DNA from 2 places in the Streptacidiphilus cavernicola genome. Region 2 is predicted to be linked to the other one. Evidence: riboswitches for the same ligand, from Rfam matches in the RefSeq annotation. Region 2 holds a riboswitch; the other holds the start of a gene.
What was found. Region 2 has a riboswitch for ZMP and ZTP ahead of ACEZDE_RS04575 (methyltransferase domain-containing protein). Riboswitches for the same ligand answer to the same signal wherever they lie in the genome.
Positions count from the first base shown of each region.

Region 1: linked by a shared signal. The riboswitch ahead of ACEZDE_RS33215 (bifunctional 5,10-methylenetetrahydrofolate dehydrogenase/5,10-methenyltetrahydrofolate cyclohydrolase) and the one ahead of ACEZDE_RS04575 (methyltransferase domain-containing protein) in region 2 are both predicted to bind ZMP and ZTP.

Region 1 covers NZ_JBHFAB010000042.1:54-2,390, reverse strand. The annotation lists gene ACEZDE_RS33215 (bifunctional 5,10-methylenetetrahydrofolate dehydrogenase/5,10-methenyltetrahydrofolate cyclohydrolase) at 74-982, opposite strand; ZMP/ZTP riboswitch at 1,002-1,087, opposite strand; partial or broken gene ACEZDE_RS33210 (maleylpyruvate isomerase N-terminal domain-containing protein) at 1,150-1,803, shown strand; partial or broken rRNA gene rrf (5S ribosomal RNA) at 2,294-2,337, opposite strand, start outside.
Region 2 covers NZ_JBHFAB010000003.1:46,015-73,380, forward strand. The annotation lists gene ACEZDE_RS04540 (sensor histidine kinase) at 1-867, shown strand, start outside; gene pheS (phenylalanine--tRNA ligase subunit alpha) at 972-2,096, shown strand; gene pheT (phenylalanine--tRNA ligase subunit beta) at 2,096-4,618, shown strand; gene ACEZDE_RS04555 (pseudouridine-5'-phosphate glycosidase) at 4,808-5,728, shown strand; gene ACEZDE_RS04560 (carbohydrate kinase family protein) at 5,728-6,657, shown strand; gene ACEZDE_RS04565 (MFS transporter) at 6,737-8,287, opposite strand; gene ACEZDE_RS04570 (TetR/AcrR family transcriptional regulator) at 8,338-8,952, shown strand; gene ACEZDE_RS04575 (methyltransferase domain-containing protein) at 8,971-9,753, opposite strand; ZMP/ZTP riboswitch at 9,769-9,853, opposite strand; gene ACEZDE_RS04580 (MarR family winged helix-turn-helix transcriptional regulator) at 9,932-10,405, shown strand; gene ACEZDE_RS04585 (HipA family kinase) at 10,446-11,309, shown strand; gene ACEZDE_RS04590 (2-dehydropantoate 2-reductase) at 11,376-12,353, shown strand; gene ACEZDE_RS04595 (hypothetical protein) at 12,449-12,832, shown strand; gene ACEZDE_RS04600 (hypothetical protein) at 12,916-13,236, shown strand; gene hemC (hydroxymethylbilane synthase) at 13,217-14,170, opposite strand; gene ACEZDE_RS04610 (3-hydroxybutyryl-CoA dehydrogenase) at 14,229-15,086, opposite strand; gene argC (N-acetyl-gamma-glutamyl-phosphate reductase) at 15,227-16,270, shown strand; gene argJ (bifunctional glutamate N-acetyltransferase/amino-acid acetyltransferase ArgJ) at 16,267-17,442, shown strand; gene argB (acetylglutamate kinase) at 17,458-18,405, shown strand; gene ACEZDE_RS04630 (acetylornithine transaminase) at 18,402-19,592, shown strand; gene ACEZDE_RS04635 (arginine repressor) at 19,599-20,135, shown strand; gene ACEZDE_RS04640 (hypothetical protein) at 20,228-21,172, shown strand; gene ACEZDE_RS04645 (argininosuccinate synthase) at 21,304-22,500, shown strand; gene argH (argininosuccinate lyase) at 22,507-23,943, shown strand; gene ACEZDE_RS04655 (RNA polymerase sigma factor) at 24,158-24,763, shown strand; gene ACEZDE_RS04660 (GNAT family N-acetyltransferase) at 24,903-25,406, shown strand; gene ACEZDE_RS04665 (GNAT family N-acetyltransferase) at 25,615-26,205, shown strand; gene cbiE (precorrin-6y C5,15-methyltransferase (decarboxylating) subunit CbiE) at 26,288-27,366, shown strand, end outside.

The sequences.
Region 1 (2,337 bases), on a different contig from region 2:
CGACGGCGCTGTACAGGCGACGCCTTCGCCGTGAGACCCGGGGGAGGCGGCCGGGGCGCGGGCGCCGTCGCCGCTACCTCGCTGCCGCCGCCGTGGACGTCACCGCCGTGGACGCCGCCACTGCGGCCACCCGCTCCGCCGCCAGCACCGTCTGATCCAGCAGCACCGCGATCGTCATCGGACCCACTCCGCCCGGAACCGGCGTCAGCAGCCCCGCCCGCTCCCCCGCGCCTGCGGCGTCGACGTCCCCGACGTTGCCGGGGTTGTAGCCAGCGTCGATGACGACCGCCCCCGGCTTGATGTCCGCACCCCGGATGAACTCCGGCCGACCGACCGCGGCGACCAGGATGTCCGCCGTCGCCACAACGGAGGACAGGTCGACCGTCCGCGAGTGGCAGTAGGTGACCGTGGCGTCCCGGGCCAGCAGCAGCATCCCCATCGGCTTCCCCAGGATCGGGCTGCGCCCGACCACTACGGCCCGCTTCCCGGCCGGGTCCACCCCGTACGCGTCCAGCAGCCGCATGATCCCGCCGGGCGTGCAGGAGACGAACCCGTCGTCGCGGCCGAAGGCCATCGCGGCGAACGACCACATGGTCACCCCGTCGACGTCCTTGGCCGGGGCGATCGCCTCGAACGCGGCCCGCTCGTCGATGTGCGCGGGCACCGGGTGCTGGAGCAGGATGCCGTGCACGGTCGGATCGTCCGACAGCGCCCGGATCGCCGCGACCAGCTCCGCCGTCGTGGTCCGCCCCGGCAGCGGCAGATGCCGCGACTCGATGCCCGCGGCAGCGCTGCGGCGGCGCTTCATCGCCACATAGGTGACCGAGGCCGGGTCGTCACCGACCAGCACGGTCGCGAGGCAGGGCCGCACACCCGTCTCCGCCAGCAGTTTCCGGGCCCGTTCGGCGGTGCGGTCCAGGGTCTCGCGGGCGAGCGCCGTACCGTTCATGAGCTGGGCGGACGCCGGTTCGACAACAGACATGGGCAACCCTCAGGTAGTGGTGGATCGCCCAGGCGCACGGCTTCTGTCCGAAGGCGGATCGCTCCCCGGTGGTACCCCACCCAAGCGCCAGTCACGTCCGCCCCACCACCCTACCGGCGCCGAAAACCCGTGCCCGAACGGCCCCGACCGTTGCTACCCTCCCCTCGATGACCACGACCAGCAGCACCCCGCACCCGCCGATCACCGCCGACGACGTCGCACACGCTGTCAGATCAGCGGTCGCCACGCTGAGCACGGCGCCCGAGGACGCGAACTGGAGCGCAAAGGCGGGCTCCCTGGACTGGGACTGCTGGGAGACCGCGCAGCACCTCGCCGACGACCTGTTCGCCTACGCCGTACAACTCGGCCCCGCCAAACCTCCGTTGGACACCCATGTGCCGTTCGGGTGGGAGCGGAAGCGTCCCGGCGGCCCGGCCAACAGCATCTGGGCCGACCGCGCCGCCGGCCCGGCCGGGCTGATGCAGGTGCTGGAGGCGACCGGCACGCTGCTCACCGCAGTCGTCCGCACCACACCGCCGACCGCACGGGCCCACCACGTCTTCGGCGTGTCCGACCCCGAGGGCTTCGCCGCCATGGGCATCGTCGAGACCCTGGTCCACACCCAGGACATCGCCAAGGGCCTGGGCCTGTCCTGAAACCCACCGTCCGACCTCTGCACCCGCGTCCTGCACCGCCTCTTCCCGGACGCCCCGACCGACACCGCCCCCTGGCCCACCCTCCTCTGGTCCACCGGCCGAACTGACCTCCCCGGCCAACCCCAACTAACCAACTGGCGCTGGCACGGAACCCCCCGTGGCTGACCTTCCCGGGGGGACTACGTAGGTAGCCACCCTCTCTCCTTGAAAGCGACCCGCGCAGTCTCCCAGCCGCCCGCGCCAGCTCGGAAGTCACCACCACAGCGAAGCCGTCCGCAATCCAACCCCCACCACGCGCGGCGGCCTGCCGTCGACCTGTGAACGAAAGCGCACCCCCGGCATACGAGAGTGGGGTCGGCCTTCGCCGTTGCTGCGGTGTCGGGTCCGTCTCGCGCCTCCGGCGCACTGCAGCAACGACGCGGGAGCCGGGGCGGGGCTCGGGTTGGTGCCTGGCCGCCGGGTCGGCGAGTGAATACTCACCAACCCGAACCACCCCGGGCCCTGCCTTGTTGTGGTTGCTGCTGTGCGCCGGAGGCGCGAGACGGCGCCGCCAGGTGTTCTACGGTGAGGGCCGACCCCACCAACCCGTCTGTTTTGTGTCTGGAACGCAAGTAACCCCCCTGACGTGTGGTCAGGGGGGTTACCTGTAATGGTTGTTCGGCGGCGTCCTACTCTCCCACAGGGTCCCCCCTGCAGTAC
Region 2 (27,366 bases):
GGCCTGCGGATACGCACCCGTCAGCCCGAGCGCAACCTGCTGCTGCCCGGCGGCCGGGAGGTCCTGGTCTCGGCCCGCTACCTGCGCGCCGACGGCGGCACCGGGCCGGTCACCCGGGTGGTGGTCACCCTGCGCGGCACCGAGGCCAGGCGGCGTACCGAGCGCAGCCACGCCGAGCTGATCGCCACCGTCGCCCATGAGCTGCGCAGCCCGCTGACCAGCGTCAAGGGCTTCACCGCGACCCTGCTGCAGAAGTGGGAGCGGTTCACCGACGACCAGAAGAAGCTGATGCTGGAGACGGTCGACGCCGACGCCAACCGGGTCACCCGGCTGATCGCCGAGCTGCTCGACATCTCCAGGATCGACGCCGGACGGCTGGAGGTCCGGCGGCAGAAGGTCGACCTCCCGGCCGCGATCCGGCACCACGTGGACGGCAAGATCGCCGCGGGCACCGCGCCGGAGCGCTTCGTGGTGCAGGTCCACGAGCCGCTGCCGCCGCTGTGGGCGGACGCGGACAAGGTGGACCAGGTGCTGGGCAACCTGCTGGAAAACGCGGTGCGGCACGGTGAGGGAACTGTCACCATCGAGGTCCGGTCCGAGCAGGCGGTCCTCGCCTCCGGCCAGCTCCGGGAGGTGACGGCGGTGACGGTCTCGGACCAGGGCCCCGGCATCCCCGAGGAATCGATTCCGCGGGTCTTCACCCGGTTCTGGCGCGGCAGCAAGCGCGGCGGGACCGGCCTCGGCCTCTACATCGTCAAGGGCATCGTCGAGGCGCACGGCGGCAGCATCGCGGTGGACCGGATGCCCGAGGGCGGCGCCAGGTTCCGATTCGTGCTGCCCGCGGGCCTGCCCGAGTTCATGCTCTGAGCCGCGCGGGCGTCGTCACCTCCAGAACCTCAGTAGACTCGTCCACTGGCGTGGTGCGATGCCACATACCCGCACGATCCACGCAGGAGCACGGGAAGAGAGAGATGTCCGCACCGAACAAGTCCTATGACCCGGTCGAGGTAGAGGCGTTGAAGCCGGAAGAGATCGAGCGCCTGCGCGACGCGGCCCTGGCCGCGTTCACCGCCGCCGGCGACCTCGCCGCGCTGCAGGAGGCCAAGGTCGCCCACACCGGTGACCGCTCCCCGCTGGCCCTCGCCAACCGGGAGATCGGCGCGCTGCCCCCGCAGGCCAAGGCCGAGGCCGGCAAGCGGGTCGGCCAGGCCCGCGGCGCCGTCAACAAGGCGCTGGCCGAGCGCCGGGTCGAGCTGGAGGCCGAGCGGGACGCCCGCGTGCTCACCGAGGAGGCCGTGGACGTCACCCTCCCGTACGACCGCGCCCCGCGCGGCGGCCGGCACCCGCTGACCACGCTCTCCGAGCGGCTCGGCGACATCTTCACGTCGATGGGCTACGCCATCGCCGAGGGTCCCGAGGTCGAGGCCGAGTGGCTGAACTTCGACGCCCTCAACATGGGCCCGGACCACCCCGCGCGCTCCACCCAGGACACCTTCTTCCTGCGCGACTCCGCGGGCGAGCCGACCGACGGCGTGGTGCTCCGGACGCACACCTCGGGCGTGCAGATCCGCTCGATGCTGGCCGCCTCCGAGCCGCCGATCTACGTGATCTGCCCCGGCCGGGTGTTCCGCTCGGACGAGCTGGACGCCACCCACACCCCGGTCTTCAGCCAGATCGAGCTGCTGGCCGTGGACGAGGGCCTGACCATGGCGGACCTCAAGGGCACCCTGGACCACATGGTGGTGTCGCTGTTCGGCGCGGGGATGGCGACGCGGCTGCGTCCGAACTACTTCCCGTTCACCGAGCCGTCCGCCGAGATGGACATGGTGTGCTTCTCCTGCCGCGGCGAGTCCGTCGGCAACCCGGACCGCCCCTGCCGGACCTGCTCCTCCGAGGGCTGGATCGAGCTGGGCGGCTGCGGGATGGTCAACCCCCGGGTGCTGGTCGCCTGCGGGATCGACCCCAACCGGTACAGCGGCTTCGCGTTCGGCTTCGGCATCGAGCGCCTGCTGATGTTCCGCCACAACGTCGAAGACATGCGAGACATCGTGGAGGGTGACGTGCGCTTCACCCTTCCGTTCGGGATGGAGATCTGATGCGCGTCCCGCTTTCCTGGCTGCGGGAGTACGTCGACCTGCCCGCGGGTGAGACCGGCCGTGACGTGGCCGACCGGCTGGTCCGGGCTGGCCTGGAGGTCGAGACCGTCGAGCAGGTCGGCGCCGACCTCAAGGGCCCGCTGGTGGTGGGTCGCGTCCTCGCCATCGAGGAGCTGACCGGCTTCAAGAAGCCCATCCGCTACTGCCAGGTCGACGTCGGCGACGCGAACGGCCACGGCGGCCCGCAGAACATCGTCTGCGGCGCCCGGAACTTCGCGGTCGGCGACAAGGTGGTCGTGGTGCTGCCCGGCGCCGTCCTGCCCGGACCGTTCCCGATCGCCGCCCGGCAGACCTACGGCCACACCTCCGAGGGCATGATCTGCTCCGCCCGCGAGCTGGGCATGGGCGACGACCACGACGGCATCATCGTGCTGCCGCCCGAGTTCGAGCCCGGCACCGACGCGGTCGAGCTGCTGGAGCTGGTCGACGAGGTGCTGGACATCGCGGTCACCGCCGACCGCGGCTACTGCCTGTCGGTGCGCGGCGTGGCCCGCGAGGCCGCCATCGCCTACGGGCTGCCGCTGAGCGACCCGGCGCTGCTGGACGTCCCCCCGGCCAACTCCTACGGCCCGCTGGTCAAGGTCGAGGACCCGTTCGGCTGCGACCGCTTCGTGGCCCGCGGCGTCACCGGCGTCGACCCGACCGCGCTGTCCCCGCTGTGGATGCAGCGGCGGATCCAGAAGGCCGGGATGCGCCCGATCTCGCTGGCCGTCGACATCACCAACTACGTGATGCTGGAGCTCGGCCAGCCGCTGCACGCCTACGACCGCAGCCGGATCGACGGTGCGATCACCGTCCGCCGCGCCCTGGCCGGGGAGAAGCTGCGCACGCTGGACGGCGTGGAGCGCACCCTCGACCCCGAGGACCTGCTGATCTGCGACAACTCCGGGCCGATCGGCCTGGCCGGGGTGATGGGCGGCGCGGGCACCGAGATCGCCACCGCGGTCGAGGATCCGGAGACCGGCCGGATCACCGGCACCACCGAGATCGTGGTCGAGGCCGCGCACTTCGCGCCGGTCTCGATCGCCCGCAGCGTCCGCCGGCACAAGCTGCCGTCCGAGGCCGCCAAGCGCTTCGAGCGCGGGGTGGACCCGGAGGCGGGCAAGGCTGCCGCACAGCGCGCGGTGGACCTGCTGGTCCTGGTCGCGGGCGGGACGGCGGAGGCCGGGGTCACCGACATCGCCGCCGCGCACCCGGTGCACAGCATCACCATCAGCGCCGACCACCCCGACCGGGTGGCCGGGCAGGAGTACGGCCGGGAGACCGTGGTCCGCCGGCTGCAGGAGGTCGGCTGCACCGTCGCGGGCGGGGACGTCCTGGTGGTCACCCCGCCGAGCTGGCGGCCCGACCTGACCGACCCCAACGACCTCGCCGAGGAGGTCATCCGGCTGGAGGGCTACGAGGAGCTGCCCTCCACGCTGCCGCAGGTCCCGGCCGGGCGCGGGCTCACCGAGGCCCAGCGGCTGCGGCGCAGGACCGGTCTTGCGCTGGCCGGGGCCGGCTACGTCGAGGTGCTGAACTACCCGTTCCTCGGCGAGACGGCCCTGGACGCGCTCGGCCTGGAGCCGGACGACGACCGTCGGAGGACGGTCACGCTCGCCAACCCCATCTCCGACGAGGAGCCGTCGCTGCGCACCACGCTGCTGCCGGGCCTGCTCGCGGCGCTGCGCCGGAACGTCGGCCGGGGCGCGGTGGACGTGGCGCTGTTCGAGCAGGGCCTGGTGTTCCGGGTCGACGGCACCGACCAGAAGGCGCTGTTCCAGGCGCCCCGGCTGCCGGTCGACCGCCGTCCCACCGACGAGGAGATCGCGCTGCTGAACGCGGCGCTGCCGCGTCAGCCGCACCGCGTCGCCACCGTCCTCGCGGGCTCCCGCGAGCCCGACGGCTGGTGGGGCCAGAGCCGCGCGGCGACCTGGGCCGACGCGGTCGAGTCGGCCCGTACCGTGGCCGCCGCCGCGGGCGTGGAGCTGACGGTCCGCCAGGCGCAGCACGCGCCCTGGCACCCGGGCCGCTGCGCCGCGCTGTACGTGGGCGACCGGCTGGTCGGCCACGCCGGTGAGCTGCACCCGCGCACGGTCAAGGCGCTGCACCTGCCGGAGCGCACCTGCGCGATGGAGTTGGACGTCGACCTGCTCACCGCCGATGGGGTGCGCCAGGCCGAGGGGCCGAGGATCTCCGGCTTCCCGGTCGCCACCCAGGACGTCGCGCTGGTGGTCGCCGACTCCGTCCCGGCCGCCGAGGTCGAGGCGGCGCTGCGGGCCGGCGCCGGCCCGCTGCTGGAGTCGCTGCGGCTGTTCGACGTCTACACCGGCGAGCAGCTCGGCGCGGACCGGAAGTCGCTGGCCTACGCGCTGCGCTTCCGCGCCGCCGACCGGACGCTGACCGCGGAGGAGGCGACCGCGGCCCGTGAGGCCGCCATCGCCGAGGCGGTGGCCCGCACCGGGGCGGCCCTGCGCGGCTGACGGACAGTCTGGAGCCCGGACGATCGGCGGCCTGCCACCCCCCGGACGGGGGGTGGCAGGCCGCCGCCGGTTTGAGCGGGCCGCTCCGGCGACAGGATGCAGGGCAGAGGGCCGAGCGCCGCCGTCCGGCCCTGTCCCGTGCTCAGGTTCCGTGCTTCGGTTCCGTGCTCCAGGAGGTCGAACGCCGACATGCCCGACGCCCCGATACGCCTGTCCCGCGAGGTCCGAGACGCCGTGGAGCGCGGGCGTCCGGTGGTCGCGCTGGAGTCGACGATCATCTCGCACGGGCTGCCGCGCCCGCGCAACCTGGCGGTGGCACAGGAGTTGGAGGCGGCCGTCCGGGAGGGCGGGGCGGTGCCGGCCACCATCGCGGTGCTGGACGGGGTGGCCCGGGTCGGCCTCGGCAAGGGCGGCCTTGAGCGGGTCGCCGAGGACACCGGGATGCGCAAGCTGGGCTTCCGGGACCTGGCCCCGGCCGTGGCCCTCGGCGCGAGCGGGGCGACCACGGTGTCGGCGACCGCCTTTCTGGCCCATGCGGCGGGAATCGCGGTGTTCGCCACCGGCGGCCTCGGCGGCGTGCACCGCGACTGGGTGACGCTGCAGGACGAGTCGGCGGACCTGGGGCTGCTGGCCCGGGTGCCGGTCACCGTGGTCTGCGCCGGGGTGAAGTCCATCCTGGACGTACCGGCCACGCTGCAGCGGCTGGAGACCCTCAACGTGGGCGTGGTCGGCTACCGGACCGCCGAGTTCCCCGGCTTCTACCTGCGCTCGTCCGGGCTGCCGGTGGACTGGACCGTGGACAGCCCGGAGCAGGTCGCGGCGCTGATGCGGGCCCGCTGGCAGCTGAACACCGACCTGACCGCGCTGATCGTGGCCAACCCGGTGCCGGAGCGGCAGCAGTTGGACCCGGCGCTGCACGACCGGGTGCTGGCCGAGGCGCTGGCCGCGGCCGGCAGGGCCGGGGTGACCGGACAGGCCGTCACCCCGTTCCTGCTCGGCTACCTGGTGGAGCACACCGGCGGGGCCTCGCTGGAGGCCAACCTCGCCGCGGTGCGCGGCAATGTCGCGCTGGCGGCGAAGATCGCCCGCAGCCACGCCGCACTGCGCTGATGGCGGCCGAGCCGTCCGTCCCGTCCGTCCCCGGGCTGCTGGTCGTCGGCGACCTGGTCACCGACGTGGTCGCGCTGCACGCCACCCCGCTCACCGCGGACACCGACACCGCGGCCGGGATCGCCCTGCGGCCGGGCGGGTCGGCCGCCAACACGGCCGCCTGGGCCGCCCGCGCGGTTGACGGCGGATCCGAACGGGTGACGCTGCTGTCCCGGGTGGGCGAGGACTCCGCCGACTGGCACCGGGACGCGCTCGAACGCGTCGGCGTGCGCCCCTGCCTGCGGGTGGACCGGGAGCGGCCGACGGCGGTGGTGATCGTGCTGGTGAACGCGGCGGGGGAGCGCACCTTCGTCACCGACCGGGGCGCCAGCGGGGCGCTCGGCCCGGCGGACTGGGACGACGCGCTGCTGGACCGGGTCGGTCGGCTGCACCTCTCCGGCTACCTGCTGTTCGGTGCGCCGGGACGAGCGCTCGCGGCGCAGGCCGTGGTCCGGGCGGCGGCGCGCGGCATCGCGGTCAGCGTGGACCCGGCGTCGGTCGGCTTCCTGCGCGAGCACGGCCCGTCCCGGTTCCTCGACCTGCTCGGCGGGGTGGAGCTGCTGCTGCCCAACCTGGACGAGGCGCGGGAGCTGACCGGGGTTACCGACCCCGAGGACGCGGCGCGGGCGCTGAGCGCCCGGTGCCACTGCGTGGTGGCGCTGAAGCTCGGCGCGGCCGGGGCGCTGGTCGCCGACCACGGCACGCTGCTGGGTGCGGTGCCGGGCCTGCCGACCGCGCCGCTGGACAGCACCGGCGCGGGCGACGCCTTCGCCGGCGGGCTGCTGGCCGCGAGGCTCGCGGGCGCGGACTGGCTGGAGGCGGCGGCAGCGGGGTGCCGCGCGGGCGCCCACGCGGTCGGCCTGGTCGGCGGCAGGCCGCCGGCGCGGTGAGCCCTGCCGGGGCCCTGGTGGAAGCCGCACCGGAGGCAGGCCCCTGGCGCGGTGAGCCCTGCGGGAGCCCGGCCGAAGGTCAACCGGCGTGCTGGGCCGCTCGCGGCGCGTCCGCTTCCGCGCCGGGGCTGTCGTCGCGGCCTGCGCTGCTGTCGCTGTCGTCGGCCGTGATCGGGGCGGACCGGCCACGGATGATCCCCCAGCCGACGAGCAGGGCGGCGACCACGGTGAGGGTGAGACCGGCGACGGTGGCTGCTTGCTGGAACTCCGCGGTCTGCCGGGCGGTCCAGTGCGAGGCGGCGAGGTCGCCGGTGAACAGTGCGGCGAGAACCGTGCCGGTGACGGCGATGCCGATGCCCGAGGTGACCTCGGAGGCGGTGTCGACCAGGGCCGCGCCGATCGTGGTCCGCTCCTTCGGCAGCCCGCGCAGCACATTGGTCCCGGCGGCCACGCCGACCACCCGCATCCCCGCTGCCACCAGCACCAGGGCGAGCGCGACCCAGACATAGCCGAACCGGCCCAGCAGGCTGTAGACGGCGAGCCCGCCGACCACCGCCGCGGCACTGATCGCCGCGGCCCGTTCGAGGCCGACCCGCTCGACGAACGGACTGACCAGCGAGCCGCCCGCGATCAGGACGACCACCTGCGGCAGCATCCCGACCGCGGCCAGCGCGGGCGACCAGCCCCAGTCGAGCTGCAGCTGCAGCGTCACCAGGTAGCCGAGCCCGGCGGTGGCCAGCCCGGTCGCCGCCTTGAACGCCAGACCGCTGGAGACCAGCGGACGGGCGACCAGCCTGAGGTCGAGCAGCGGGTGCCGGGCCGAACGCTCGCGGAGGACGAAGAGGACCGCCGCGGGTACGGCCGCCGCGGTGACCGCCCACGGGACCCACGAGCCCGTGCCCGCATCGACGAACAGCGTGGGCGCGACCAGCGCGAGCACGATCGCCGCGGTGCCCAGGACCGCGCCCGCGACGTCCACCGGATCGCGGTGCAGTTCGTCCGCGGCGTCCGCGGCGATGCCGAACCGGATCCCGATCATCGCCAGCACCGCGACCGGCACGTTCACCAGCAGCAGGACCTGCCAGGGCGCGACCGCGAGCACGAGGCCGCCCGCGGTCGGGCCGATCGCCAGCCCGACCAGGCCCACGGTCGAGATCAGGGTGATCGCCCTGACCCGCAGGCCGTCCGCGCCGAACAGCCGGAAGGCCAGCGCCATCGACCCCGGGGTCGTCATCGCGGCGGCGACCCCCGTCGCCGCCCGGACCGCGATCAGCTGTTCCGCTGTGCTGACGAAGGCGGTCGCCAGGCTCGCCACGCCCAGCAGGGCCAGCCCGATGAGCATGGTCCGCCGTCGGCCGAAGCGGTCGGCGACCGCGCCGAAGGCCAGCATCAGCCCGCCGAACACCACTGCGTACGCGCCGGTCACCCACTGCAGCGCGGTGGTCGAGGCATGCAGCTCGCGTCCGATGGTGGGCAGCGCGACATTCAGGATCGAGTTGTCCAGCATCTCGAAGAGGAACACCGCGGACAGTCCGGCCAGGGCCAACCACGCCTCCCGCAGCGAGCGGGGGGAGCGGGCCGGGTCGGTGGCGGCGTCCACAATGGCTGTGGTCTGTTCTGGGGAGGACATACCACTAGGTTAAGTGACTAAGTTTAGTTGCGCAAGGAAGTGAGGACCGGATGCCCAGGACCAGCGAGCGAGGCGGCCCGCAGACGCGCGCGAGGATCTCGGAGGTCGCGGGTCGGCTGTTCCTCGACCGCGGATTCGACGCGGTGACGGTCGCCGAGATCGCCCGGGAGGCCGGGGTGTCGAGCGTGACGGTCTTCAACCACTTCCCGCGCAAGGAGGACCTCTATCTGGACCGGGCCGACGACGCCGTCGAGCTGCTGCGCTCGGCGGTGCGCGACCGCGCCCCCGGCACCGACGTGCTGGCGTCGCTGCGCGACGCGACCCTCGGCCTGGTCGAGGAGCGCCATCCGCTCTCCGGCCTCAATGACCGCTCGGTCTCCTTCTTCCGGACCGTCGCGGCGTCGTCGGCCCTGGTCGCGCGGGCGCGGGAGATCGCCGCCGAGCTCCAGCGGATCCTGGCCGAGGAGCTCGACCGCGACCCGGCCTTCACCGGCGAAGGGGCGCTGCTCGCCGCCTTCTTCATCGCCGGTTACGGCACCGTGCTGCTGGAGACCGCGCGCCGCCGCATCGCCGGGGAGCCGCCGAGCGCGGTGGCGGACGACCACCGCGCGCGCCTGGAGCGGCTGTTCAGCGCCCTCCGCGGCGGGGTGCTGCCCCGCGGGTGACCGTCAGCGCGCCCAGGGTCAGCGTGCCCAGGCCAGGACCGAGCGGTTGAGGGTGGCGTGGAAGCCGCCGCCGTCGGACAGCGCGCGCTGTTCGGCGAGCAGGGCCTCGGCCTGGTGCTCCGTCAGGCTCCCTGCCGCGCAGGCGCGTTCGGCGGCACGACGGAGCGAGATGATCAGATCCAGCTCGTCCAGGCCGGTGTAGACCGCGAGTTCGACCTCGACCCGGATCGCGCCGAAGCCGGCGCCGACCAGCAGCCGGCGCAGCTGCCGGCCGATGTCGCGCTGCGCGATCTGTGCCCCGACCTGGGCGGACACCGCCGCCGCGGCCTCCCGCAGGGAGGAGGCCAGGGTGAACGAGGACCAGTCGGGCTCGCACACGCCGAGGACCCCGCCGGGGCGCAGCACCCGGCGGGCCTCGGCCAGCACCGCGGCCGGGTCGGCGACGTGCTGGAGCACCCGCTCGATCCGGCAGGCGTCGAACACCCCGGCCCGGAACGGCAGTCGGGCCCCGTCCGCCTGGGCCAGCCGGGCCGGGAGGTCGTCGTCGGTCAGTCGGGAGTGGCTGGCCTGCAGCATCACCGCGCTGCTGTCGATGCCGAAGGCCACCGCGCCGTCCTCCTCCAGCCGGGCCAGCTCGTGGCCCGAGCCGCAGCCGAGGTCGAGCACCCGGTGGCCGGGGCGGATCGGCAGGCCCTGCTGCAGGCGCAGCTTGGGGGCGTGCAGGCCGGTGTGGGCGTGGTCGAGGTAGTCGACCAGCTCCTGCGGGCGGGGGCTGGCGTCGACGTCGGAGAAGGCGCTCATGGCGGAAGGCTCCTCTGCGGGGGCCCAGGCGGACGGCCCTCGCGGGGCTGCTTCCCGGTGGTTTTCGCCCACCCCTGACCCGCCAGTCGCGTTGCAGCGGATTATGCCGGGCGGAGCGCGGTCGCGGGGGATACTTTGACACTCCTTGAGTGCGCAAGCATCTGTTAGGCTGCCGGGCATGAGCGACGTGAGCGAGGAGATGAGCGAGGCGCTGGCGGTGTCGCTGCGGCTGGTCCGGGCCCAGGCGGCGCTGGTCAGGCGGTTCGACGCGACCCTGTCCGGGCTGCACGGCGTCAGCTTCGCCGACCTGGCGGTGCTGCGGCAGCTCGGACGGGCGCCCGGCGGCCGGATGCGCCGGGTGGACCTGGCGAACGCGCTGGGGATGTCCGCGTCCGGGGTGACCCGGGGCCTGATCCCGCTGGAGCGGATCGGCCTGGTGGTCCGCGAGCCCGACCCGCGTGACGCCCGGGTCGCCTACGCGGCGCTGACCGGCACCGGACGCGAGCGGCTGGCCCAGATGCTGGCCGCCGCCGAGGAGGTCGCGGCCGACGTCTTCGCCGGCGGGGTCTGGTCCGACGGCGGCCTCGGACAGCTGTCCGCGCTGCTGGAGGCGCTCGCCGGGAAGGAATCGGCGGGCCTGCGGAGTGGTTGACCTGGCAGGGTCGCAGGGATCGCGGAGAAGGGCGGAGCGGGTGACGGGACTGGCCGAGGTGACGGCGCTGCACTACCTCACCCCGCTGCGCACCGGCGGCTCCGTCCCCGGCGTGGTGGAGACCGACGACCTGGGCACCTACGTGGTGAAGTTCACCGGTGCGGCGCAGGGCCGCAAGGCGCTGGTCGCCGAGGTGATCGTGGGGGAGCTGGGGCGGCGGCTCGGGCTGCCGGTGCCGGAGCTGGTGCTGGTCCGGTTCGACCCCCGGGTCGCCGAGGAGGAGCCGGATCCGGAGGTGCAGGACATCCTGCGCGGCAGCACGGGGCTCAACCTGGGCATGGACTTCCTGCCCGGCGCGCACGACTTCGCCCCGCTGCGGCAGCCGCCGCAGGTCGCGGTGACCCCGGCCGAGGCCGGGCGGGTGGTCTGGTTCGACGCCCTGGTCGGCAATGTGGACCGGACCGTGCACAGCCCCAACCTGATGGTCTGGCACGGCCGGCTCCGGCTGATCGACCACGGCGCGGCGCTGATCTTCCATCACCGCTGGTCCGGCGCGGACGAGGCGGTGGCCCGGCGCTACCCGATGACCGAGCACGCGCTCGGCGGCTTCGCCCCGGACGTCCCGGCCGCCGACGCCGCGCTCGCGCCGCTGGTCACCGCGGCGCTGCTGCGCGAGGTGGTCGGCCTGGTCCCGGACGCCTGGCTGGCCGACGAGCCCGGATTCGACACCCCGGAGCAGCAGCGCGAGGCCTATGTCGCGCACCTGGCCGCCCGCGCCGCCCGCTCCGCCGAGTGGCTGCCGGAGGGCTTCGCCGACGCCGGGGAACTGGCCAGGGCCGAGGCCGCCAGGACCGCCGCGACCCTGGCCGGGCGGCCCGCCTGGCTCCAGCACGTACGGGGCTGACCCGGGCACGGTACGGGGCTGGCCCGGCCTGGTGCGCCGGAGCCCCGGCGGGTTAGGTTCGGGCCCATGCGGATCTGTGTGCTGGGAGCGGGAGCGGTCGGCGGTCTGATCGGGGCGCGGCTGGCGGCAGCCGGAACGGAGGTCTCGGCGCTGGCGCGCGGGGCGACGCTGGCCTCGCTGCGCGCGCACGGCTGGCGGCTGGAGCAGCCGGACGGCGGCCTGCTCACCGCGCCGGTGCCGGCCACCGGCGACCCGGCCGAACTGGGCGTCCAGGACCTGGTGGTGCTCGCGGTGAAGGCACATGCGCTGGAGGCCGCGCTGCCGGTGCTGGCGCCGCTGGTCGGCCCGGACACCGCCGTGGTCGCCGCGATGAACGGGGTGCCCTGGTGGTTCTTCGAGGGCTTCGGCGGCCCCTGCGCCGGCCGGCGGCTGGCGAGCGTGGACCCGGACGGGCGGATCGCCGCCACCGTCCCGGTCGGCAACACCGTCGGCTGCGTGGTGCACCTCAGCGCCAGCACCCCGGAGCCGGGCCTGGTCCGGCACCACGGCGGCGGCCGGCTGATCCTCGGTGAGCCGGACGGCGCGGAGTCGCCCCGGGTCCGCGAGCTGGCAGCGCTGTTCGCCGCGGCCGGGTTCGAGGCCGAGGTGTCCACCGAGATCCAGCACGGCGTCTGGTACAAGCTCTGGGGCAACATGACCATGAACCCGGTCTCCGCCCTCACCGGCGCGACCGGGGACCTGATCCTGGACGACGAACTGGTCATGGCCTTCTGCCACGACGCGATGCGGGAGGCCGCCGCGATCGGCGAGCGGATCGGCTGCCCGATCGCCGAACGCCCCGAGGACCGCAGCCAGGTCACCCGCAAGCTCGGCCTGACCCGCACCTCGATGCTGCAGGACGCCGAGGCCGGACGGCGGTTGGAGCTGGACGCGCTGGTCGGCGCGGTGCGCGAGATCGGCGGCCTGGTCGGCGTGCCGACCCCGAACATCGACGCGCTGCTCGGGCTGACCCGGCTCAGCGCCCGGGTCCGCGGCCTGCTCTGAGCCTGTCCTGACGGGACGTTAGCGGACCGGGTAACGGGGTACGCGCTGCGGCAGACGTCAACCAGGACGCACTGTCGAATGGGGTGTAACCAGTCATGCTGCTGCTCGGACTGCTGATCGTGGCCGTCGCGGTCGCCTTCGCGATCGTGGTGACCGCGGACAACCTCGGCGGAGGGCCGCACTACTCGGTGCGCCTCTTCGACCACCATCTCGCCAACGTCAACACACTCGGCGCGTTCCTGGCCGGGATAGCGCTGACCCTGCTGCTCTGCCTCGGCCTGCTGATGCTGACGGCGGGCGCCCGGCGCGAGCGCCGGCGCAGCTCCGAGCTGCGCGCCGCCCGGCGCGAGCGCAAGGCCGCGGCCAAGGCCGACACCGGCGGCGGGTTCGCCGACCCGGTCGAGGGGGACGCGGACACCGTGGCGAGCCCGGTGCTCACCAAGCGCCGTCTGCACACGCCCAACCTGTTCAGCCGCTGACCGCGGCCGGTCCGCCCGGTCCCGGCGGCCCGCTCCGTCCCGGTGGTGCGCTTGGGGCGTACGGGACGGGGTAGGCGGAACGCATGAGCGAGGCACTGGTGGAGAACGACCCCGGGCACATCGATCCGGAGGACATGGCGGCGATCGTGGCCGCCCTCGACGGCATCGCCGTCGGGGCGGCTCCGACCAGGGAGCACCCGGCCGAGGACGCGGACGACTGGACCCTCTGCCTGCACTGGCTGCAGCAGGGGCCGGTGTCCGCCGACACCGAGGCCGCGCTGCCCTTGGTGCTGGCCCGGGTCCGCGAGCACTACGCCCTGCACCGGCGCACCCCGCCGGTCCGGCTGGACGTGCACGGTCCTGACGGCGGTGTGCTGCTGTCGGTCAGTGCGGGATCGCGTTGATGACCTCGTGCGCGCCCTGCCGCAGCAGCGTCGCGGCCACCGAGGTGCCCAGCGCGTGCGCGTTGCGGTCCCACTCGTGGGCGTCCAGCACGGTCTTGCCGTCGGCGCTGAACACCCGGGCGCGGAGCGAGAGCCGGCCGTCGAACTCGGTGGTGGCGTAGGCCGCGATCGGCGAGTTGCAGTGCCCCTGCAGCACGTGCAGCAGCATCCGCTCGGCGGTGGTCTGCCGGTAGGTCTCCGCGTCGTTGAGCGCGCCGACCGCCTCGATCACCCGCTCGTCCCCGGCCCGGCACTGCAGCACCAGGGTGCCGGAGCCGACCGCGGGCATCATCTGCTCCACGTCCAGGATCTGGGTGATCCGGTCGGCCAGGCCGATCCGCTCCAGCCCGGAGACGGCCAGCAGCACCGCGTCCACCTCGCCCGCGTCCAGTTTCGCCAGTCGGCTGTTGGCGTTGCCGCGGAACGGCACCGGCTCCAGCTCCGGGTAGCGCTGTGCCAGTTGGGCGATCCGGCGGACCGAGGAGGTGCCGATCCTGGTGCCGGCGGGCAGGTCGGCGAGGGTGGCGCCGCCGAGCCGGGCGCCGGGGTGGCCGACCGGCAGCACCAGCGCGTCGCGCAGGTCGTCCCGCTTGAGGTAGGCGGCGAACTGCGTCCCGGCCGGGACCGGGCGGTCGCCGGGGACGTCCTTGACGCAGTGCACCGCCAGGTCGACGGCGCCGGACAGCAGCGCCTCGTCGATCTCCCGGGTGAACGCGCCCTTGCCGCCGAGCTCCACCAGCGCACCGGACCAGCGGTCGCCCGAGGTGGTGAACGGCACCACCTCGGTGGCCGTCCCCGGGTGCGCGGCGGCGAGTTCGGCGCGCACCCGGCGCACCTGGGCCAGCGACATCGGGGACGAACGCGCACCGATGCGGATCAGTTGAGGATCTGACATGGAATCAGGGTAGGGGGTACCCGCGGCGGCCCCGGTAGCGCCCCGGTGGTGCGCCGGATCAGTACTGGTAGAACCCCCGGCCGGACTTGCGTCCGAGCAGGCCGGCGTCGACCATCCGCTGCAGCAGCGGCGGCGCGGAGAACAGCGGCTCCTTGTACTCGTGGTACATCGACTCGGCGATGGAGACGATGGTGTCCAGGCCGATCAGGTCGCACAGCCGCAGCGGGCCCATCGGGTGGGCGCAGCCGGCCTCCATGCCCTTGTCGATGTCCTCGGCCGTGGCGACGCCGGACTCGAACATCCGGACCGCGGACAGCAGATAGGGCACCAGCAGCGCGTTCACCACGAATCCGGCCCGGTCCCTGGCCCGGATCGGCTCCTTGGCCAGCACCTCGCGGGCGAAGGCCTCGGCCCGGGTGACCGTCTCGGCCGAGGTGGTCAGCGTCGGGATCACCTCGACCAGCTTCTGCACCGGCGCCGGGTTGAAGAAGTGGACGCCGAGGACCTGCTCCGGGCGCGAGGTCGCCGAGGCGAGCTTGACGATCGGGATGGAGGAGGTGTTGGACGCCAGGATCGCGTCGCGCCGCTCCACCACCTGGTCCAGCGTCCGGAAGATCGCGGTCTTGACGTCCTCGCGCTCGGCGACCGCCTCGATCACCAGGTCGCGGTCGGCGAAGTCGGCCAGGTCGGTGGTGAACGAGATCCGGGCCAGCGCCTCGTCCCGGTCGGCCTCGGCGAGCTTGCCGCGGCGGACCGCGGTGTCCAGCGAGCCGGTGAGCCGGGTGCGGCCGATCTCCAGCGCCTCGCCGTTCGCCTCGGATACCTTGACCTCCAGGCCCGCCCGCGCGAACACCTCGGCGATCCCCGACCCCATCAGGCCGCAGCCGACGACCCCTACCCGCACGATGTCGCTCACGTCACTGTCCTCACGTCTCGGATCTTCCGGGGTCCTGTGATCTTTCGGCCCGACGTTACCCCGCAGGAGTATCGTCCCGGTAGCGCGATTGCATGAATGTGCCTTCCTTCGTATAGTTATCCCGAAGCGGAGGAGGAGTCATGGCACATCCCGCCAAGGCGTTCAGAGCAGCGGTGGCCGGGGCGAGCGGGTACGCGGGCGGCGAGGTGCTGCGCCTGCTGCTGTCCCACCCGCGGATCGAGATCGGCGCGCTCACCGGCGGCTCCAACGCCGGGGCCCGCCTCGGCGAGCTGCAGCCGCACCTGCTGCCGCTCGCCGACCGGGTGCTCCAGCCCACCGACCCGGCCACGCTGGCCGGCCACGACATCGTCTTCCTCGGCCTGCCGCACGGCCAGTCCGCGGCCGTCGCCGAGCAGCTGGGCGAGGACGTACTGGTCGTCGACTGCGGCGCCGACTTCCGGCTCAAGGACCCGGCCGACTGGGAGAAGTTCTACGGCTCCCCGCACGCGGGCACCTGGCCGTACGGGCTGCCCGAGCTGCCCGGCGCCAGGGCGGCGCTCAAGGGCAGCGCCCGGATCGCAGTGCCCGGCTGCTACCCCACCGCGGTCACCCTGGCGCTGCTCCCCGCGTACACCGCCGGGCTGGCCGAGCCCGAGGCGGTGGTGGTCGCCGCCTCCGGCACCTCGGGCGCGGGCAAGGCCGCCAGGACGCACCTGCTGGGCAGCGAGGTGATGGGCAGCATGAGCCCCTACGGCGTCGGCGGCGTGCACCGGCACACCCCGGAGATGACCCAGAACCTCTCCCTCGCCGCGGGGGAGCGGGTCGCGGTCTCGTTCACCCCGACCCTGGCCCCGATGTCCCGGGGCATCCTCGCCACCTGCAGCGTCAAGGCCCGCCCCGGCGTCACCGCCCGGCAGGTCCGCGACGCCTACACCGCCGCCTACGCCGCCGAGCCCTTCGCGCACCTGCTGCCCGAGGGCCAGTGGCCCGCCACCGCCTCGGTCCTCGGCTCCAACCACGCCCTGGTGCAGGTCGCACTGGACCAGGGCGTGGGCCGGATCACCGTGGTCAGCGCCATCGACAACCTGGTCAAGGGCACCGCCGGCGGCGCCGTCCAGAGCATGAACATCGCCCTCGGCCTCCCCGAGGAACTCGGCCTTCCGCAGACTGGAGTCGCACCGTGACGAACCACCTCCCCGGCGTCGGCGTCACGGCGGCCAAGGGCTTCCGCGCCGCCGGCGTCACCGCGGGCATCAAGGCCTCCGGCAGCCCGGACCTGGCCCTGGTCGTCAACGACGGGCCCTCGCTGGCCGCGGCCGGCGTCTTCACCTCCAACCGGGTCAAGGCCGCCCCGGTGCTCTGGTCCGAGCAGGTGCTGAAGGACGGCCACCTCTCCGCCGTCGTCCTCAACTCCGGTGGCGCCAACGCCTGCACCGGCCCGCTCGGGTTCCAGGACACCCACGCCACCGCCGAGAAGGTCGCCGAGACGCTGGGCCTCAACGCGGCCGACGTCGCGGTCGCCTCCACCGGCCTGATCGGGGTCCGGCTGCCGATGGAGCTGCTGCTCCCCGGCGTCGAGCTGGCCGCCGCCGAGCTGGCCGAGGACGGCGGCGAGGCCGCCGCCGTCGCCATCAAGACCACCGACACCGTGCACAAGACCGCCGTCGCGGCCCATCCGGACGGCTGGACCGTCGGCGGCATGGCCAAGGGCGCCGGAATGCTCGCCCCCGGCCTGGCCACCATGCTGGTCGTACTCACCACCGACGCCGCGGTGGACGCCGCCGACCTGGACGCCGCGCTGCGCGCCGCCACCAGGACCACCTTCGACCGGGTCGACTCCGACGGCTGCATGTCCACCAACGACACCGTGCTGCTGCTGGCCTCCGCCGCCAGCGGGGTGACGCCCGGTCAGGACGCCTTCGCCGAGGCCGTCCGCACGGTCTGCGCCGACCTCGCGCTGCAACTGGTCGGCGACGCCGAGGGGGCCAGCAAGGACGTCAGGATCGACGTGGTCAACGCCGCCACCGAGGCCGACGCGGTCGAGGTCGCCCGCAGCATCGCCCGCAACAACCTGCTCAAGTGCGCCATCCACGGCGAGGACCCCAACTGGGGCCGGGTGCTGGCCGCCATCGGCACCACCGCCGCCGCCTTCGACCCGGACGCCCTGGACGTCGCCATCAACGGCGTCTGGGTCTGCCGCGGCGGCAGCGTCGGCGAGGACCGCGACCTGGTCAGCATGAAGGACCGCCAGGTGGTCGTCACCGCCGACCTGAATGCCGGCTCCGACCGGGCCACGGTCTGGACCAACGACCTCACCGCCGACTACGTCCACGAGAACAGCGCCTACTCCAGCTGAAGGGGCCCCACGGCCGTGCACATCGCACCCACGGGCGAACAGGCCCGCAACAACACCGCGCTCCCCAAGGCGCTCACCCTGGTCGAGGCGCTGCCCTGGCTGGAGCGCTTCCACGGCAAGACCGTCGTGATCAAGTTCGGCGGCAACGCCATGGTCGACGAGTCGCTCAAGGCCGCCTTCGCCCAGGACGTGGTCTTCCTGCGCTACGCCGGGCTGCGCCCGGTCATCGTGCACGGCGGCGGCCCGCAGATCAACACCCAGCTGGAGAAGCTCGGCCTGACCTCCTCCTTCACCGCGGGGCTGCGGGTGACCACCCCGGAGACCATGGACGTGGTCCGGATGGTGCTGGCCGGGCAGGTCCAGCGCGAGCTGGTCGGCCTGCTCAACGAGCACGGCCCGTTCGCGGTCGGGATGACCGGCGAGGACGCCCACACCATGACCGCGGTCAAGCGCTACGCGGACGTCGACGGCGAGCAGGTCGACATCGGCCTGGTCGGCGACATCGCCCACGTCGAGCCGGGGGCGGTCCACGCGCTGCTCGACAACGGGCGCATCCCGGTCATCTCCTCCATCGCCCGCAGCAACGACGGCCACGTCTACAACATCAACGCCGACACCGCCGCCGCCGCGATGGCGATGGCGCTGGACGCCGAGATGCTGGTGGTGCTCACCGACGTCGAGGGCCTCTACGCCGACTGGCCCGCCAGCGACGCTGTGATCAGCCACCTCACCGTGAGCGAGTTGGAGAAGCTGCTGCCGACCCTGGCCAGCGGCATGCTCCCGAAGATGGAGGGCTGCCTGCGCGCGGTCCGGGCGGGCGTCGGCACGGCCCGGGTACTCGACGGCCGGGTCCAGCACAGCCTGCTGCTGGAGATCTTCACCGACGAGGGCATCGGCACCATGGTCGTGCCCGACGCCGACAACGACGACACCGATCCGATCATCACCGGGGGGCTCGCATGACCGGCAACCAGGAACTCACCCAGCGCTGGCAGCACACGCTGATGAACAACTTCGGCACCCCGCGGATCCCGCTGGTCCGCGGCGAGGGCGTGCACCTCTGGGACGCCGACGGCAAGCGCTACACCGACTTCCTCGGCGGCATCGCGGTCAACGCCCTCGGCACCGCCCACCCGGCGATCGTCGCCGCGGTCACCGAGCAGATCAGCACCCTGGGCCACATCTCCAACTTCTTCCTGGCCGAGCCCACGGTCCGGCTCGCCGAGCGGCTGGTGGCCCTCTCCGGGCGGCAGGACGGCCGGGTCTACTTCTCCAACTCCGGCGCCGAGGCCAACGAGGCCGCCTTCAAGATCGGCCGGCTCACCGGCCGCACCCACATGGTCTCCGCCCACGGCGGCTTCCACGGCCGGACCATGGGCGCGCTGGCGCTCACCGCCCAGCCCGGCAAGCAGGACCCGTTCCGCCCGCTGCCCGGCGACGTCAGCCACGTCCCGTTCGGGGACGTCGAGGCGCTGCGGGCCGCGGTCAGCACCGACACCGCGCTGGTGGTGCTGGAGCCGATGCAGGGCGAGAACGGCGTGGTCGTCCCCCCGGCCGGCTACCTGCGCGCGGCCCGGGAGATCACCCGCGCCACCGGCACCCTGCTGGTCCTGGACGAGATCCAGACCGGCATCGGCCGCACCGGCCACTGGTTCGCCCACCAGGCCGAGGAGGGCGTCGACCCGGACCTGGTCACCCTGGCCAAGGGCCTCGGCGGCGGGCTGCCGATCGGCGCCACCCTCGCCTTCGGCGACGCCGCCGAACTGCTGCACCCCGGCCACCACGGCAGCACCTTCTCCGGCAACCCAGTGGTCTGCGCTGCCGCCAACGCGGTGCTCGACACCATCGAGCGCGAAGGCCTGCTGGACCAGGCCGCCAAGGTCGGCGAACGGCTCAGGGCCGGCATCGAGGCCATCGGCGACCCGCTGGTGGACCACGTCCGCGGCGCCGGGCTGCTGCTCGGCATCGTGCTCACCCGGCCGCTGTCGGCCCCGCTCCAGGCCGCCGCCCAGCGGGCCGGATTCCTGGTCAACGCCGCCGTTCCGGACGCGGTCCGGCTGGCGCCGCCGCTGATCATCACCGAGCGCGACGTCGACGCGCTGCTCGCGGTGCTCCCCGGCATCCTGCGATCCGTACGAGAGGCCGGCTGACCCACCATGGCCGATCACCAGCCCCCGCCCGCCACCGGCCCGCTGTTCCAGCTGCCGCAGACCCGGACCGCGCGGCACCGGCGGATCGTGGACCTGCTGACCCGTCAGCCCATCCGGTCGCAGAGCCAGTTGGCCAAACTGCTCGCGGACGACGGCCTCGCGGTCACCCAGGCCACGCTCTCCCGGGACCTGGACGAGCTGGGGGCTGTGAAGATCCGCAGCCAGGACGGCGCGCTGATCTACGCGGTCCCGGCCGAGGGCGGGGACCGCACCCCGCAGGCGCCGATGGGGGAGTCGGCCAACGAGGGCCGGCTGGCCCGGCTCGCCGCCGAGCTGATGGTCTCCGCCACCGCCTCGGGCAACCTGGTGGTGCTCCGCACCCCGCCCGGCGCGGCCCAGTTCCTGGCGTCGGCGATCGACCAGTCCGGCATCCACGAGATCATCGGCACCATCGCCGGGGACGACACCGTGCTGCTGATCAGCCGGGACCCGGACGGCGGCCAGGCCCTGGCGGAGCACCTGCTGCGGCTGGCCCAGTCCTGAGCGCCCGCCCGACCCCGGCACGCTGGGTGACCGATTGACGCCACTGCGCGCCCTCTTCCATACTGGCGCGAGCGCGAGGCGAGGGGGAAGCCATGGCGGTCAACAGCCGAGGACTGCTCGGGGGAGCAGCGGCGCTCACGGTGACGGCACTGCTGGCGGCATGCGGTGGCGGTGGCGGGTCCCCGGGCCCGGTGGCGGCCACCCTGCCCAAGCCGAGCACCTCGCCGCCGACCTATCTGACGGACGCCCAGTACGCCGCGCAGCTCGCCGCGATCGACAAGCCGGTCTCGGCCGCGCTCGCGAAGATCGCCGCGGGCGGCGGCTGGTCCACACTGACCGCCACCTCGACGGCGGCCAGCGGCGCGGCCGAGAAGCTCAAGGAACTGGCGGTGTCGGACGCGCAGAGCGACGACAACTCGACCCTGTCCCAGGACCTGCTGGCCCTCTCCACCGACCTCAACGCCCTGAACTCGGGCTCCGACGGCGAGGGCGACAAGGCCTGCGCGGCCGCGGTGCCCGGGGTGCAGGTCGGCCGGACGGCGAGCGTCACCGCGCTCGCCGCGGACGTCGGCAGGCTGGCCGCGTCCGGCCGGGCCACCGGGCTGACCGTGCCGAAGTTCCCCAAGCAGCAGAACCGCACCCTGGCCACCGGCACCTACCTGCGGAACACCGACTGCACCGGGAACGGCAAGCTGACCATCGAGAACGGCAGCAGTGGCAGTGCGGTGGTCACCCTGAAGCGCAACGGGGCCCGGTCGTTCGCGGTCTACCTGCGCAAGAACGGCAAGTTCACGGTCAAGGGCGTGCGCGACGGCAGCTACACCGTCTACTTCGCGACCGGCACCGACTGGGACGCCAAGCACCGGGGCTTCACCACCGGCTGCGACTACGAGAAGTTCGACAAGTCGCTGAGCTTCACCACCAAGTACACCTCGTCGTACGTCGAGTACACCACCTACACGATCAGCCTCTACGGCGTCGTCGGCGGCACCGCGAGCACCACCGGCGTCCCGCCGAACCAGTTCCCGGCCCCCTGAGCCGCCGCTGACCTCTCCGACCCGCGCCGACGCGGCCCGGTTGGCATTCCATGCGGAGTAGTGCATAATTATGCCTGTCGCTGCATGGTTGCCCGCGTCTCGCGTGAGCACTGGTGTTGAGGGAGAGAGACATGGCTGAGCGCGTCGTACTTGCCTACTCGGGCGGTCTGGACACGTCCGTGTGCATCGGTTGGATCGCCGAGGAGACCGGCGCCGAGGTCATCGCCGTCGCGGTGGACGTCGGCCAGGGCGGCGAGGACCTGGACGCCATCCGGCAGCGCGCGCTGGACTGCGGCGCGGTCGAGGCCGAGGTCGCCGACGCCCGCCAGGAGTTCGCGGACGAGTACTGCCTGCCCGCGCTCAAGGCCAACGCCCTCTACCAGGGCCAGTACCCGCTGGTGTCCGCGCTCTCGCGGCCGGTCATCGTCAAGCACCTGGTCGCCGCCGCGCAGAAGCACGGCGCGTCCACGGTCGCCCACGGCTGCACCGGCAAGGGCAACGACCAGGTCCGGTTCGAGGTCGGGATCAACTCCCTGGCCCCCGGCCTCAAGTGCATCGCCCCGGTCCGCGACTACGCGATGACCCGGGACAAGGCGATCGCCTTCGCCGAGGCCAAGAACCTCCCCATCGTCACCACCAAGAAGAACCCCTACTCGATCGACCAGAACGTCTTCGGCCGCGCGGTCGAGACCGGCTTCCTCGAGGACATCTGGAACGCCCCGATCGAGGACGTCTACGAGTACACCCAGAACCCGGCCGACCCGCGCGAGGCCGACGAGGTCGTCATCTCCTTCGAGGCCGGCGTCCCGGTCGCGATCGACGGCCGCAAGGTGACCGTGCTCCAGGCCATCGAGGAGCTGAACAAGCGGGCCGGCGCCCAGGGCATCGGCCGGCTGGACATGGTCGAGGACCGCCTGGTCGGCATCAAGTCCCGGGAGATCTACGAGGCCCCCGGCGCGATCGCGCTGATCACCGCGCACCAGGCGCTGGAGAACGTCACCGTCGAGCGCGAGCTGGCCCGCTACAAGCGGCAGGTCGAGCAGCGCTGGGCCGAGCTGGTCTACGACGGCCTGTGGTTCTCGCCGCTCAAGCGCGCCCTGGACGGCTTCGTCAACGAGGCCAACCAGAGCGTCACCGGCGACATCCGGATGGCCATGCACGGCGGGCGCGCGGTCGTGAACGGCCGGGCCTCGCAGAAGTCGCTCTACGACTTCAACCTCGCCACCTACGACACCGGCGACACCTTCGACCAGTCGCTGTCCAAGGGCTTCATCGAGATCTTCGGCATGTCCTCCAAGATCGCCGCCAAGCGGGACCTGCAGGGCTGATCGACGATGAGCGGCAACAAGACGAACAACGACAACCTGCGGCTCTGGGGCGCCCGCTTCGCCGACGGCCCGTCGGAGGCACTGGCGGCGCTCTCCGCCTCGGTCCACTTCGACTGGCGGCTGGCCCCGTACGACATCGCCGGATCCCGGGCCCACGCCAAGGTGCTGCACCGGGCCGGTCACCTCAGCGCGGACGAGCTCTCCCGGATGCTGGACGGCCTGGACCTGCTCCTCGCCGACGTCGAGTCGGGCGCCTTCACCGGCACCGTCGCCGACGAGGACGTGCACACCGCGCTGGAGCGCGGCCTGCTGGAGCGCCTCGGCGCGGAGCTGGGCGGCAAGCTGCGGGCCGGCCGCTCCCGCAACGACCAGATCGCCACCCTGGGCCGGCTGTTCCTCCGGGACCACGCCCGGATCATCGGCGGCCTGGTGCTGGACCTCCAGCAGGCCCTGGTCGGCCTCGCCGAGAGCCACCCGGACACCGCCATGCCGGGTCGGACGCACCTCCAGCACGCCCAGCCGGTGCTGTTCGCGCACCATGTGCTGGCCCACGTCCAGGCGCTGGGCCGGGACGCCGAGCGGCTGCGCCAGTGGGACGTCCGCACCGCCGTCTCCGGCTACGGCTCCGGCGCGCTGGCCGGCTCCTCGCTGGGGCTCGACCCGGAGTTCGTCGCCGCCGAGCTGGGCTTCGAGGGCGGCTCGGCCGGCAACTCGATCGACGGCACCGCGTCCCGGGACTACGTGGCCGAGTTCGCCTTCGTCACCGCGATGATCGGGATCAACCTCTCCCGGATCGCCGAGGAGGTGATCATCTGGAACACCCGTGAGTTCGGCTTCATCACCCTGCACGACGCCTTCTCCACCGGCTCCTCGATCATGCCGCAGAAGAAGAACCCGGACATCGCCGAGCTGGCCCGGGGCAAGTCGGGGCGCCTGATCGGCAATCTGACCGGGCTGCTGGCCACCCTCAAGGCGCTGCCGCTCGCCTACAACCGGGATCTGCAGGAGGACAAGGAGCCGGTCTTCGACTCCTGCGACACCCTGGAGGTGCTGCTGCCCGCCTTCACCGGGATGATGGCCACGCTGACCGTGCACGACGAGCGGCTGGAGGAGCTGGCCCCGGCCGGCTTCTCGCTGGCCACGGACATCGCCGAATGGCTGGTCAAGCAGGGCACCCCGTTCCGGGTGGCGCACGAGGTGGCCGGCGCCTGCGTGAAGTTCTGCGAGCCGCGCGGCCTTGAGCTGTCCGACCTGACGGACGCCCAGTTCGCGGAGATCTCACCGGCGCTGACGCCCGGGGTGCGCGAGGTGCTCACCGTGCACGGCGCGATCGCCTCCCGGGACGGCCGGGGCGGCACCGCGCCCTCCGCGGTCGCGGTGCAGCTCGCCGAGGTCAAGGCGGACCTCGCGGTCCAGCAGCAGTGGGTCGAAGCCGCGCGCTGACCGGCAGTCAGACCAGCAGGGGCCGGGATCGGAACGTCGATCCCGGCCCCTGCTGCGAGCAGTGACCTAGATCCACCAGGATGCAGTGACAAAGATCACCGGGGCCCGGACGGTGTCACCCGTGCGGGTGGAGCCGTGGCCGGTGCGGATCCGGGGCAGGGCGTTTCGGCGTCGTCGGCAGGGACCGTTCGCCACCCGCCCCCCGGGAGAGCCCTTGACACCCACCGCCGCGGATCCCGCCCTGCGCCACGCCTTCCTCGGCCTGCTCCGCGGCCTGGCCGGGGCCCACGGCCTGGATCCGGAGGATCTGGAGCAGCGGGTCTGGCTGCGGGCCGCGGCCGAGGCGCGGGTCTCCCGGCCGGAGTCCCGGCTGCGGGCGCTCACCCTCCAGGAGTTCCGCCTCGCCCTGGCAGAGGAGGCCGAGTACGCCGCGGCGCGCCGGGCGGCCGGGCCCGGCGGCGTTCCGGCCGAGCCGGAGCCGCTCGCCCTCGCCGCCGAGCAGGCACGGGAGTTGCGCCGCGCGGTGGCCCGGCTGCCGTCCCGCTGCCCGGCGCTGATGACCGCCCTGCTGGAGTCGCCGCCGTTCAGCTACCGGGAGTTGGCCGAGGAACTGGCGATGCCGCGCGGCAGCATCGGCCCGACCCGCTCCCGCTGCCTCGGCTGCCTCCGGCGGCTGCTCGCGGATCGACGGGGCAGCCGCGGCCATAGCGGCGATTTGACCGGAATTCAACCGGATTTTGACCGTCGTTCAACCACGCCCCGGGCGCCGGGTGGCGGACCCGGGGAGGTGCGCCGAGAATTCGAGGATTGGGAAGGGTGAGCGCATGGGTAGTGGGCCCTAAACGTACGCCCGGTCCCGACGGCTCTCCGTCGGCACCGACCCACCTCCGGTCAGGGCAACCCGGTCGCATCCCCTCATCCTCGCGGCCGGGGTACACAAGAAAGGGAGGAACGCGCGCATGGGCATGAGCGTGACCACCTCGATCGCCACCGAGGACGAAGCAGAACGGATTCTCAAGCTCCAGTACCTCTGCTACCAGAGCGAAGCAGAACTCTACGGTGACTGGGCCATCGACCCCCTCACCCAGACCCTCGACAGCCTCCGCACCGAGCTGAAGGAGCACCACGTCCTGGTCGCCCGCCTGGGCGACGAGGTCGTGGGCAGCGTCCGCGGCTGGGTCGACAGCGACGGCGTGGGCCGGATAGGCCGGCTCTGCGTCCACCCCCGGATGCAGCGGCACGGACTGGGCTCCCGGCTGGTCCGCAGCATGGAGCAGACGCTGGCCGCCGGCGACGCGTCGGTGCGCTCGTTCCGCCTGTTCAGCGGGCACCGCAGCATCGGCAACCTGCGGCTCTACCAGCGCCTCGGCTACCGGCAGACCGACGTGGAGCAGGTCACCGGCAGCCTCAGCTTCATCGCCCTGGAGAAGCAGGTGGAACAGCACCTGGCCGCGACCGGCTGAACCGTCCGCGTGCGCGTCCGTCGCCCCCGCCCCGCCGCCCCCGGACGGCAGGGCGGGGGCGACCGGTCTGTCCGGGTGATTTCCCATACCGCCCCCGGTTCGGGCACGGTGTGGCGCAGCGAATCGGAGGGGTGACGGCAGCGCCCTTCCTGGAGCATGATCGTTCCATCAGCCCCGCCGAGGAGCGGCGACAGGCAGGAGCCCGTTGATGACGTCCACCTTTCCCGAGATCTCGATCAGCACCGATCGGCTGGTGCTACGAGCGTTCGAACCGGAGGACGTCCCCGCGCTGACCGATCTGATGAGCGACGAACTGGTCCGCACCTGGACCACCGTGCCGCTGTCCTACTCCGCCGAGGACGCCCGCGGCTGGATCGCCCTCGGCGCCCCCGCCGAGCGGGCCCAGGGCCGGGGCATCGTGCTCGCCGTCCACGAGTTCCTGACCCAGCGCCTGGTCGGCTGCGTCCGGCTGCGCCGGACCGACTGGCGGCTGCGCGCCACCGAGGCGACGGTCGCGGTCGGGCCTTGGGCCCGCGGCGAGGGCTACGCCGCGGAGGCCCTGCTCGGGGTCGCCCACTGGCTGTTCGAGGACCAGAAGTTCGAACGCCTGGAGCTGCGCACCGCGGCCGGGAACACCGCCGCCCAGCTGGTGGCCCAGAAGATCGGCTGCATCAGCGAGGGCGTGCTGCGCAGCGCCTGGATCGTCAGGGACGGGGACGCGGCCGGTCAGGGCCGCAGCGACCTGATCCTGTGGAGCCTGCTGCCGGAGGATCTGGACGGCCTCGCTCCGAACTGGTGACCGGACCCGATACGCTCGCCCGGCGTAGACGCTCCAATTCATCGAGCGGCGTGACGAACCACGAAGAGGGGGAGCAGCCTCGATGGCTGACCGGGTCACGGTGATCGGCTGGGACGGTTCGCCGCTCTCGCAGACGGCACAGGCCGCGCTGGACGCGGCGACACTCGTCGCGGGCGGGACGTACCAGTTGCAGAACCTGAGAATCCCCGCAGGGGCCGACCGGATGGCCCTCGGCAGCGTCGAGCTGGTCGCCCGGCGGGTCGCCGACCACCGCGGCGCCGCGGTGGTGGTCGCCGAGGGCGATCCGGGCTTCTTCGGCGTGGTGCGGACCCTGCGCCGGCCCGAGCACGGTCTTGAGCTGGAGGTGCTGCCGGCGGTCTCCTCGGTCGCCGCGGCCTTCGCCCGGGCCGGGATGCCCTGGGACGACGCCCAGGTGGTCAGCACCCACGGGCGCGGCCTCCGACGGGCCGTCAACGTCTGCCGGGCGCACGCCAAGGTCGCGGTGCTGACCGCGCCCGGCGCCGGGCCGTCCGAGCTGGCGCTGATGATGCGGGACGTGCCGCGCACCTTCGTGGTCTGCGAGGCGATGGGCACCTCCGACGAGAACATCACCGTGCTCACCTCGGACCGGGTCCCGGACCACCTCTGGCGCGACCCCAACGTGGTGCTGGTGATCGGCGGCAGCCCGCGCGAGCCGGTCCCGCCGTCCGGCTGGATGGCCGGGCGCCCGCTCGACTTCCCCGGCCACGACCGCGGCTGGGCCCTGGAGAGCCAGCCGGGCGGCGCCCGCTCCTACAGCGAACTCCCGGCCGCGGTAAGGGCCCTGGTCCTGGCCAGGCTCGGCCCGCGCCCCGGCGACCTGCTCTGGGACGTCGCCGCGGGCACCGGCAGCATCGCCCTGGACGCGGTCCGGGCCGGCGCCGCCGTCATCGCGGTCGACCAGGACGAGGACGCCTGCTCCCGGTTGGACGCCGAGGCCCGCAGGCACGGCCTGGAACTGCAGGTGGTGCACGGCACGGCTCCGGCCGCGCTGGCCGACCTGCCGGAGCCGGACGTGGTGCTGGTCCGCGGCGGCGCGGAGATCCTGCGCGACTGCCTCGGCCGACGGCCGGAACGCGTGGTCGCCCTGCCCGGGACGCTGCAGGAGGTGGAGGAGGTCCG